DNA from 3 places in the Paenibacillus sp. Mc5Re-14 genome. Region 3 is predicted to be linked to each of the others. Evidence: predicted binding sites of a transcription regulator. Region 3 holds the regulator's gene; each other region holds the start of a gene.
The links. Region 3 encodes LexA, which represses DNA repair genes until DNA is damaged. Its sites were predicted from a motif close to CGAACATATGTTCG; they were not measured.
Positions count from the first base shown of each region.

Region 1: recA (recombinase RecA) is a predicted target of LexA. The motif match lies at 2,120-2,133, and genes of this name have one in related genera.
Region 2: BN1546_RS21770 (DNA polymerase IV) is a predicted target of LexA. The motif match lies at 1,613-1,626, and genes of this name have one in related genera.

Region 1 covers NZ_CVPD01000001.1:307,100-310,384, forward strand. The annotation lists gene BN1546_RS01255 (regulatory protein RecX) at 28-777, opposite strand; gene recA (recombinase RecA) at 989-2,050, opposite strand; gene BN1546_RS01265 (competence/damage-inducible protein A) at 2,277-3,285, opposite strand, start outside.
Region 2 covers NZ_CVPD01000001.1:4,800,947-4,804,231, forward strand. The annotation lists gene BN1546_RS21755 (arsenical efflux pump membrane protein ArsB) at 1-504, shown strand, start outside; gene arsC (arsenate reductase (thioredoxin)) at 530-949, shown strand; gene BN1546_RS21765 (protein-tyrosine phosphatase family protein) at 981-1,418, shown strand; gene BN1546_RS21770 (DNA polymerase IV) at 1,660-2,928, shown strand.
Region 3 covers NZ_CVPD01000001.1:5,135,856-5,139,140, reverse strand. The annotation lists gene BN1546_RS23420 (HAD family hydrolase) at 1-129, opposite strand, end outside; gene BN1546_RS23415 (hypothetical protein) at 287-796, opposite strand; gene BN1546_RS23410 (DUF896 domain-containing protein) at 912-1,118, opposite strand; gene BN1546_RS23405 (LysM peptidoglycan-binding domain-containing protein) at 1,227-1,595, opposite strand; gene lexA (transcriptional repressor LexA) at 1,785-2,411, shown strand; gene BN1546_RS27455 (hypothetical protein) at 2,832-2,996, shown strand; gene BN1546_RS27450 (hypothetical protein) at 3,038-3,178, shown strand; gene BN1546_RS23395 (DUF2798 domain-containing protein) at 3,272-3,285, opposite strand, start outside.

The sequences.
Region 1 (3,285 bases), 4.8 Mb from region 3:
CCAAAGGTTCAGCTACCGTTTTGCAACTTATTCCTCCCAATGCAGAAATTCTTCGTCTTCGAATGCTCCGTCTTGCTCGGCCGCACTGAGATGATTGACCACGCGGCGTGTCATATCCCCTGAATAGCCGCGTCTCATAAGAAACGGGAATGTTTTCCTTTTTTTATCCATTATATCACCACGTACCTGATTCCATTTCTTACGTCCAACTGACAATGCACTCTCCCACTCCTCATTGTCGGTGATCTCACTTAATGCTTCCCCGATAGAAGCTTTAGAGATGCCCTTCTGACGAAGTTCTTGCCTGATCCACATCTTACCCTTACGTTGGCTTGTTATACGCTGTCTTGCCCACTGACGCGCGTATAAATCATCATCTACAAGCTTCTCCCTTTGCAATCGTACCAGTATCTCATCAATAACAGCCTGATCCACTTCCTTTTGCGCTAAACGCTGGGCAATTTCCTGACGTGTACGAGGCTTTTGCCCCAAATAGCGCAGCGCATGTACATAAGCCTGTTGTTTTTCATCTGCCAGAACGATATCTTCTAGTTCTTTTTTGACGAATGACGTTCCTTTGAACATGTTGTACTTGATCATTACATCTTCCAATACAGACAGTGAGTATGGACCAAAATGAATGATGTATCTTCCACGCTTGCGTCCCTGTCCCTGCTCCACTCTAGTAATCATCAATTCCTCATGATCTGGAAAAAGAGAAATCCCTTGCTGTTTATTTTCTTCCGAAGTGTATTCATCTTTATCGTCCAACTGCAATATGTTTCCCTCACTTTGAAATTCACGAAAGCAGCCTACGATCACCTGCTACGTAAAAGTTAGATTCTGCTGACAAAGCAGACTTTATTTGATGCAAAAATACCCTGCACAACTGTGCAGGGCATCAGAATCATGCTATTTAAACGGACTGTACCATAACCCCTAGGCTACAGTTCACATGACAGATCAGAAGCGAAGTTTCGGGCAAGCTTTATTCAAGCTCCAGCAATTCCTGTTCTTCCTTGGCCTCCTGCGCCAACTCTTCTTCTGTCGGTGGAGCAATTGTTGTAATCAAATTACTGGCCACCCGGATTTTTTGCTCGATCGTACTAGCAATGTTCGGATTTTCCTTCAAAAATTGCTTTGCATTCTCACGTCCCTGACCAAGGCGCTCACCTTCGTAGGAATACCATGCTCCGCTCTTGTCGACAATGTCGTGCTCCGTACCGATATCGATCAAGCTTCCTTCTTTGGAAATGCCCTCACCGTACATAATATCCACTTCAGCCTGACGGAAAGGAGGTGCGACTTTATTCTTCACGACTTTAATACGTGTACGGTTACCCACGATGTCGTTACCCATTTTCAAGCTTTCGATACGACGAACATCCAAACGTACCGTAGAGTAAAACTTCAAGGCACGTCCACCCGGTGTAGTTTCAGGGTTACCGAACATAACACCTACTTTTTCACGGAGCTGGTTGATAAAGATAGCAATGGTTTTCGATTTATTAATGGCTCCAGACAGCTTACGCAATGCCTGTGACATCAAGCGCGCTTGAAGACCGACATGGGAATCTCCCATTTCGCCTTCAATCTCTGCCTTCGGTACAAGTGCCGCTACAGAGTCAACGACGATAATGTCCACTGCCCCACTACGCACAAGAGCTTCGGCAATCTCCAATGCCTGCTCACCTGTATCTGGTTGCGATAGTAACAACTCATCAATATTGACACCCAGCTTGCTCGCATACGACGGATCAAGTGCATGCTCGGCATCGATAAAGGCGGCTTGTCCGCCTGTTTTTTGCACCTCTGCGATAGCATGAAGAGCTACTGTCGTTTTACCGGATGATTCCGGTCCATATACTTCAATAATCCGGCCTCTTGGAAAGCCGCCCGTTCCTAACGCAATATCCAAAGCAATCGAACCACTGGGGATTGTTTCCACTTGCATGTGGGTAGACTCACCCAACTTCATGATGGAACCTTTACCAAATTGCTTTTCTATTTGACGGAGCGCCATATCCAGCGCAGCACGACGATCTGACAATAAACTCACATCCTTCATTGTTTGTACTTTAATAATACCTTGTTTTGACACGCTTGCCAAGCATTTTTTCGAACATACATTCGTTTTTTTATTTCTCGCAGCTCTCTTCTATAATTATACCTTTCTCTTAAAACGAAAAAAGAACCGCTGGCAAAAAGCTTTGCAACGGTTCTTCCGAATAAGAATATTATATCATGAATATCTATCTAAAACAACTCATCAATAATTAAGAGAGTTTCTCGTTCTCTACCAATCGGCGCCACAATCTGTACAGGATAGCTTTGACGGATCGCAAACGGATGGTCTCACGGTTACCGCTTAAATTCAGCTCATATACTTCCGTTTCCTTGTCGCGCTCAGCAATACCAATATACACCAGGCCGACTGGCTTCCGCTCGGAATATCCGGGCCCAGCTACACCAGTAACAGAAAGTCCGAAATCGCTGTCCATAATCATTCTTGCCTGCTCTGCAAGCACAAGGGCTACTTCCTTACTCACTGCGCCTGGCGCATGATCCCCTTCCAAATAATCATAAGGCACATTGAGCAATTTCATCTTCATTGCATTGGAATAACACACGATGCCACCTTGAAACATAACAGCACTGCCAGGTATAGAAGTGATGTGTTCCATCAGCATACCACCTGTACAGCTTTCCGCTGCGCTCACAGTGAGTCCGCGCTTGGCCATTAAATCTACAATCACCTTCTCCAGCGTAACATCCTCACTTGCATACATATATTCGGAAAGACGCTGCTGAATTTGTACTTCCGTAGCCGTCAGCTTAATTAAAGCTTCACTCTCACTGGCCGCCTTGGTGGATATACGGATCGTGACTTCCCCTTCCTTGGCATAAGGAGCAATCGTGGGGTCCGTCTGGGATTCGATCAGATCTAACAAGCGCGTTTCAAGAGCTGACTCACCGATCCCTGCGAATTTTAGCATTTTCGAATAAATCGGCATCTCCTCACCGCTTAATGCCTGCTGAAGCAACCATGGTTTAGCATGATTTGCAAACATAGGTTTAAGTTCCTTAGGCGGTCCGGGCAAAACCACATAAAATTTACCGTCCTGTGCAATGGCATCCCCTATAGCTAAACCCGTCTCATTTTCAAGCGGAGTGGCTCCTTCAATAGAAAGCGCCTGGCGGCGGTTATTCTCGGTCATTTCTACCCCACGGTTACGGAAAAACTGATCCAGCTTGTCCATGGCAAGACGATCTATCTGCAATTTT
Region 2 (3,285 bases), 330 kb from region 3:
CTGGCGAGAAAAAGTCCTGCGGTACCGTTGAAAGAAGTCATCAAGGGTGCTCCATGGGCAATCGTATTTTTCTCTATCGGCATGTATGTAGTGGTGTATGGTCTGCGTAATGCCGGTTTGACGGATCTGCTGGCTCATGTGATTCAAGCGGCTGCCGATCAAGGTATGTTTGTAAGCACCATGGGCATGGGTTTTATCGCGGCGGTTATCTCGTCGTTGATGAATAACATGCCTACGGTCATGATTGATGCACTTGCCATTAATGCCACCCATACGACTGGAATGGTCAAAGAAGCGCTGATTTACGCTAATGTAATTGGATCGGATTTGGGTCCGAAAATAACTCCGATTGGTTCATTGGCCACATTGCTATGGCTACATGTGCTTAGCTCTAAAGGTGTGAAAATATCTTGGGGAACTTATTTTAAAACAGGCATTGTTTTAACGATCCCTACTCTTTTTATTACGCTATTAGGCTTGTATCTGTGGTTAGTCATTTCATAATTGAACATTAAAGGAGACGTTTCCCATGGAGAGAAAGACAATTTACTTTTTGTGTACTGGTAACTCTTGCCGGAGTCAAATGGCAGAAGGATGGGGTAAGAAATATCTAGGTGACAATTGGAACGTATATAGTGCAGGCATTGAGGCGCACGGCCTTAATCCTAAAGCGGTGCAAGCGATGAGTGAAGTAGGTATCGATATTTCTGGTCAAACTTCGGATATTATTGATCCTGTCTTGCTGAACAGCGCCGATCTGGTGGTGACGCTGTGCGGGGACGCGGCCGATAAATGCCCTATCACTCCTCCACAAGTTTGCCGTGAGCATTGGGGATTTGATGATCCGGCCAAAGCTGAAGGATCGGAAGAAGAGAAACGGGGCGTCTTTCAGCGGGTTCGTGACCAGGTAGGAGAACGCATTAAACAATTTGCAGAAACCGGAGAATAGCAGTTCCTGCTATGAACTCGATAGAAGGAGAATGATTAAGGTGAATTATCACGCGCTTGTTGATAACAAAGTATATATTGGCGGAGAAAGTGCATTGCTTCAAGTTCTTCGGGAGCAAGATATCACGGATGTTTTTGATCTGCGAGATAACGGTACTGTGGCAGAAGGATTTCCGGCGAAAGTAACACGTCACCATTATCCGATTGTGGAACATGAGACTGGGCAAGAGGCTTCAGTACAAGCCGCTATTCAGGCGGTAAAAGAAGCAGTGAACAGCGGTAAGACCGTGTATTTCCATTGTGCTGGCGGACGGAATCGTACAGGAACCGTAGCAACTGGAGTCTTACTTGAGCTGGGTGTCGCTTCCACAGTGGAAGAGGCTAAGGCCTTGGCCAAAGAAAAACGTCCGGATATCAATATCAAGCAAGAGATGCGTGATGTGTTGAAAGGTCTTTATCCATCCAAGTAATTAAATCGATATGGCAAAGGGACTATTTCCAATGGGAGATAGTCCCTCTTTAGTTTTTTGACAATAAGGAGCACGTTTCTTTGACTTCATTACCTATGGAGAAAATTTAAACTCCCCAATCTTTTCATTTGCAAATCATACAAGCCCTATAAATTACCTGAATACAGAACTAGTGTTTGGTATTATAATAATTAAGAATGTATGTTCGTATATACGTAATCGGTTTTTTGGAGGATACAGCATGACTAAAACAACTGAGCGGACAATTCTTTTAGCGGATTGTCAGAGTTTTTATGCGAGTGTAGAAAAAGCTTCTTACCCAGAGTACAAAAATAAACCGCTTGCGGTAGCAGGCGATCCTGCACGCAGATCTGGAATTATTTTAGCGGCATGTCCTATGGCCAAAAGTTTCGGGGTGTCTACAGCAGAACGGCTCGGTGAAGCCCTTAAGAAGTGTCCTGAGCTTGTGATCGTTCGTCCCCGTATGAAGCATTATATTGATGTCTCTTTAGCAATTACGGATATATACAAGGAATACACTGACTTGGTAGAGGTGTTTAGTATCGATGAGCAGTTTCTGGATATTTCGGGGAGTTTTAAAATTTTTGGAGACTCTTTAAGCGTTGCAAGAGAAATTCAAAAAAAGGTTCTTTTACAAACCGGGGTTTGGGTACGAATAGGAATCAGTTCCAACAAGATTCTTGCCAAAAGTGCAACCGACATTTGGGCTAAAAAAAATAAGAGCGGTATATTCACGTTGCCCAAGACAAAAGTAGAGCAGCTACTCTGGCCGCAGCCAGTTAATAAAATGTTTGGGGTAGGTTCGCGGATGTCGTCCCATTTTGAGCGGCTTGGTATGACAACCATTGGCGATATTGCCAGAATGTCTTTGTCAGAGCTTAAGACCAAATTTCGTGCTCGTTTTGGAAAACAGTCGGATATACAGGCGGAGGTCATGTGGAAAACTGCCAATGGCTTAGATGAGAGTCCTGTGACTTCACATACCTTAAGTTCCCCGCAAAAGTCGATAAGTCATATGATGACCCTACCCCAGGATTATTTGGAACCAAATGAAGTAGACACAATATTGCTTGAACTCTCGGAAGAAGTTTGTCGAGACAGTCGCCGTAAAGGGTATATGGGCTCTGTCGTGACTGTCAGTTGTACTTGTAGTCCATATGAAGCACCTACCGGATTTTCAAGGCAAATGAAGCTTCCAGATCCGACTAACAATACGAATAAAGTGTACAACCAAGCAAAAAAAATATTTTATAATTTTTGGAACGGTATGCCGATACGACGCTTAGGTGTTACATTAAGTGGGCTGGTTGACAACCAAACTTATCAGCTTTCCTTCTTTGAGGATCATGAGCGTATCCGTTCCCTCGAAGAAGCAACAGATAAAATTAAAGAACGCTATGGTAGCGCAGCTATCGTAAGAGCGTCCTCTTTGACCCACGCTGGTCAGGCACTGGAGAGATCCCTAAAAATCGGGGGGCATTATAAATAAACAGTTCAGGAATAAGGAAGAGACCAATATCTACCACTATGCGTTTAGAATGCTACTTTAAGGATAATACCATAAATCAATAATTAAAGTAAAAATATATGTTTATATTACTAAAGGAATATAATGTATAAAATGTGCCAATTTATAATGAGAGTGTAGAAAATAAATGAGAAGAACATTGAATAATCTTTCTCAACATTTTAGTCGAAAATAGTCTGAAATACTCTATTAAGTCCTTAAAAGATACTATCCAGATCAGGTTAAAGAAATTGGAAAATCATTTAAGTGAGATGGAGAAAAATTAGAAAAGAGGATATATCTAATTGTTCTGAAAGTAGTGAAAATAAATTGAAAAAG
Region 3 (3,285 bases):
CAGCGTTTTCGGATCAGCGCCTGTTTCTCGGGAGCCTGTTTGACACGCTGCATCAAATGCCTCTTCTACACTACGTTCATCCCACAGAAGGGTATCATCAAGATCAAACATTATCGCCTGAATCGTCATATGAATTATCCACTCTCTTTCCACTGTATATGTAAGATTGTCTGTTTGGTCACGAATCAGATCGTTATGTGTGCCCATATTAAGCAAGTGGCCGCACCATGTTATATGAAAAAATAACATCATACGGCCTTACTTACAGAGCTACAGGCTAAATCGGTTATTTCTTATCTACCTGTATCTGATTGGATAGTGCAAACTTTTCAAGACGCTCTGCGATGGCATCCGTATCGTAGCGTCCCAGTGATTTTGTAAAAATAAAATTACCGCCCTTCCCTTTTCTTTCAACGGTAACGTAACCCTTTTCAATTTTGATGGCTTTCATGTCCCCTGCCGTCATCGGCCGTTCTCTGCCACCTTTTAACATATAGAGGGTATCTTTTCCCACTTTTAAATAAGGACGGCGAATGAAGAAGATTACAGCCAGCATCAAGTACAAGCCAAATACCAGCCAGTCCATTCCCCGCATGCCGGTCTTAGTCAAAAAGTAACTCATAAGCATGTACAATACAGCAAGACCAGCCAGCATGATTGGCACAGTAATATTACGGCCACGGAAAATGTCCATTGCTGAACCTGCGCCGTTAATGGTTTGAATGCCTTGTTTCTTGCGCGTTTTATTTAAATGCGCTGTGTTTTTACGTACTTTTCTTTCAAATGATCGGGCCATCTCTCAATTCCCTTCCCAATAAATATTACATTAAAGCAACTGCCTTAAAGCTGATCTATATAGATACCAGGAAAGATACCTAAAACAAAGGCAAATGATGCAGGCTTTAGCGACATTAATGCTTCAGCCCGCCATTTCCCTTCGACGTATCATCGTCCACAAATTCAATGGTTTCAAGCTGCTGCCGAAAATTACGGCGAATGTTGCCTAAATAAATTTCCCGAAGGTTGGCGCGCTCTGTGGTTTCCTCTTCTGTCAATCCTTCGGCTTTTGCTTTGCGCGCTAATTCATTAATGCGCTGTACCAAGCTGTCTATATCCAAATTGTGTCCCCTCCATAAAAGCAAAGATATAATACACTTTGACATGTAGAAAAGAGCTTGTCAAGGCTCCCGCATTGCGCTCCTTGACAAGCTCTATAGTCTTATAGATCAGAAGTGTGGAAGCTTAAGCACCTGACCTGCCTGCACTCCCCGATCCTCCAAAGCGTTAATACGCATAATTCCTTCAATATATACCCGTGTATCCATTCGTTCCGGTTTATGATTCACGGCAATCTTCCATAACGTATCTCCAGGTTGTACGGTCAGCTTAATCACCTCTTTATTAGAAACTGAAGGTGCTGCGAAAACCGTAAGTACACCTGCCCCTGCAACCCAAACGATAATTACTAGAATAAGAAGCTTGAGTAAAAGAGTATTGGTAATAACCTGTAACAAACGCACCTTACCCTCTTTTCGGGTCTCCTGTAAATTCTCTAAGTTCATCGGGAAAATACTTTGATAAGTGCTATATTTCATAATTGGCCGCGTCCTCCAAACGTTTGTTCTTATGTTTTTCACAATATAACACGAACGTTTGTTTTGTTCAATAGAAAACAGAACAAAAGTTCGTAAATATTTTTAGGGATTATTTAGAACTTATGTTTGTACGAACGGAGGTTCTATGCTATAATTTTCCCAAACGTTACTAAATGGGGTTGATACGGTATGTCTAAGATTTCGAGCCGCCAGCAGGCCATTCTTGAATTTATCCGCAATGAAGTGCGTCTAAAGGGATACCCCCCTTCTGTACGCGAAATAGGCGAGGCAGTCGGATTGGCCTCCAGTTCTACGGTTCACGGTCATTTGGATCGTTTGGAGAAAAAAGGACTCATTCGCCGCGATCCTACGAAACCACGGGCTATTGAATTACTTGGTCAAGACGAATCGGATAACAGCAACTTGATTAATTACTCCATTAGTCGTGTTCCCGTCGTCGGCAAAGTAACCGCTGGTCTTCCTATTACGGCGACAGAAAATATTGAAGATTACTTTCCTCTTCCCCAACACTTTGTTGGTGAGGATAAAATATTCATGTTATCTGTTGTAGGCGAAAGCATGATTGAAGCTGGTATTGCTAACGGAGACTATGTAATCGTACGTCAGCAGCAGACCGCTGATAACGGAGACATTGTAGTAGCTATGACAGATGAAGACGAGGCTACAGTTAAAACCTTTTACAAAGAAAAAGATCATATCCGGCTTCAACCTGAAAATCCAGCCTTTGAACCGCTTCGCCTGACACACGTCAGCATATTGGGCAAGGTTGTTGGACTCTTCCGGGACTTCCACTGATTTATCGTGCTTTCTTCCCCGTTATACTACCACGAATATAAAACCGGCCGCCTAGGCGAGCCGGTTTTATATTGTTATTATGTTTACTATGTGTGTCTCACAACTATTCTTTCCTTTTTAGCAACCTATATTGTCTCTACTATTATATCCCCCCCATTATCCGAAATAGTTCCCCTCTGATCTTGAACTGTTTACTTTTATTAGCTAAATAAATGGAAATTTGACTCATGTGAACCTACTGTAGCCTTCCCCTATAACGTAAAGTTGGGAAGGCGAACGCAGGCTAGTATGAGCTTTTTTTGTTAAACATTTAGGAACATAGGTACTAGCTTCTTTTTGTCTTTAGTAGATTTATGCTGATACATTACTAGCACAATTGACATATGTATATAGCAGACCTAAAGCAAAGGAGTTATGCAGATGATCAGAAATAGAGTTAAAACGTATAAGCATCGCATCGGGAAAAACAGATATCTGGTCGTTAAAGTCTTTCAAGCCGCAGCTGCTAAAACAGGAAGCGGAAATGCACTCGCAACTAACGCATTAAATATCAAAATTTCCAAGCGTAAGCATAAACATCATTAAGATTTAACCGTACCTTCATTTCTTTGAAGGGAGGTGACATTATGAGCAGAAGACACAGCAACCGTGAATTGAGAAGAAGAAGATTAAACATCCGTTCCAATCAAAGAGCCACTGCGCGTGCAAGAGGTAACGCACTGGCTGTTAATCTGTTTAGCGTGAATGATAGACAACGCAGACGTTAATAATTATTTTCAAGCAAAAAGCAGGAAGAATTCTTCCTGCTTTTTTTGTGTTAAATCAAACACCAAACTACCAATCCCGCAGTTATAGCTTCTTCAAACTTGTATCA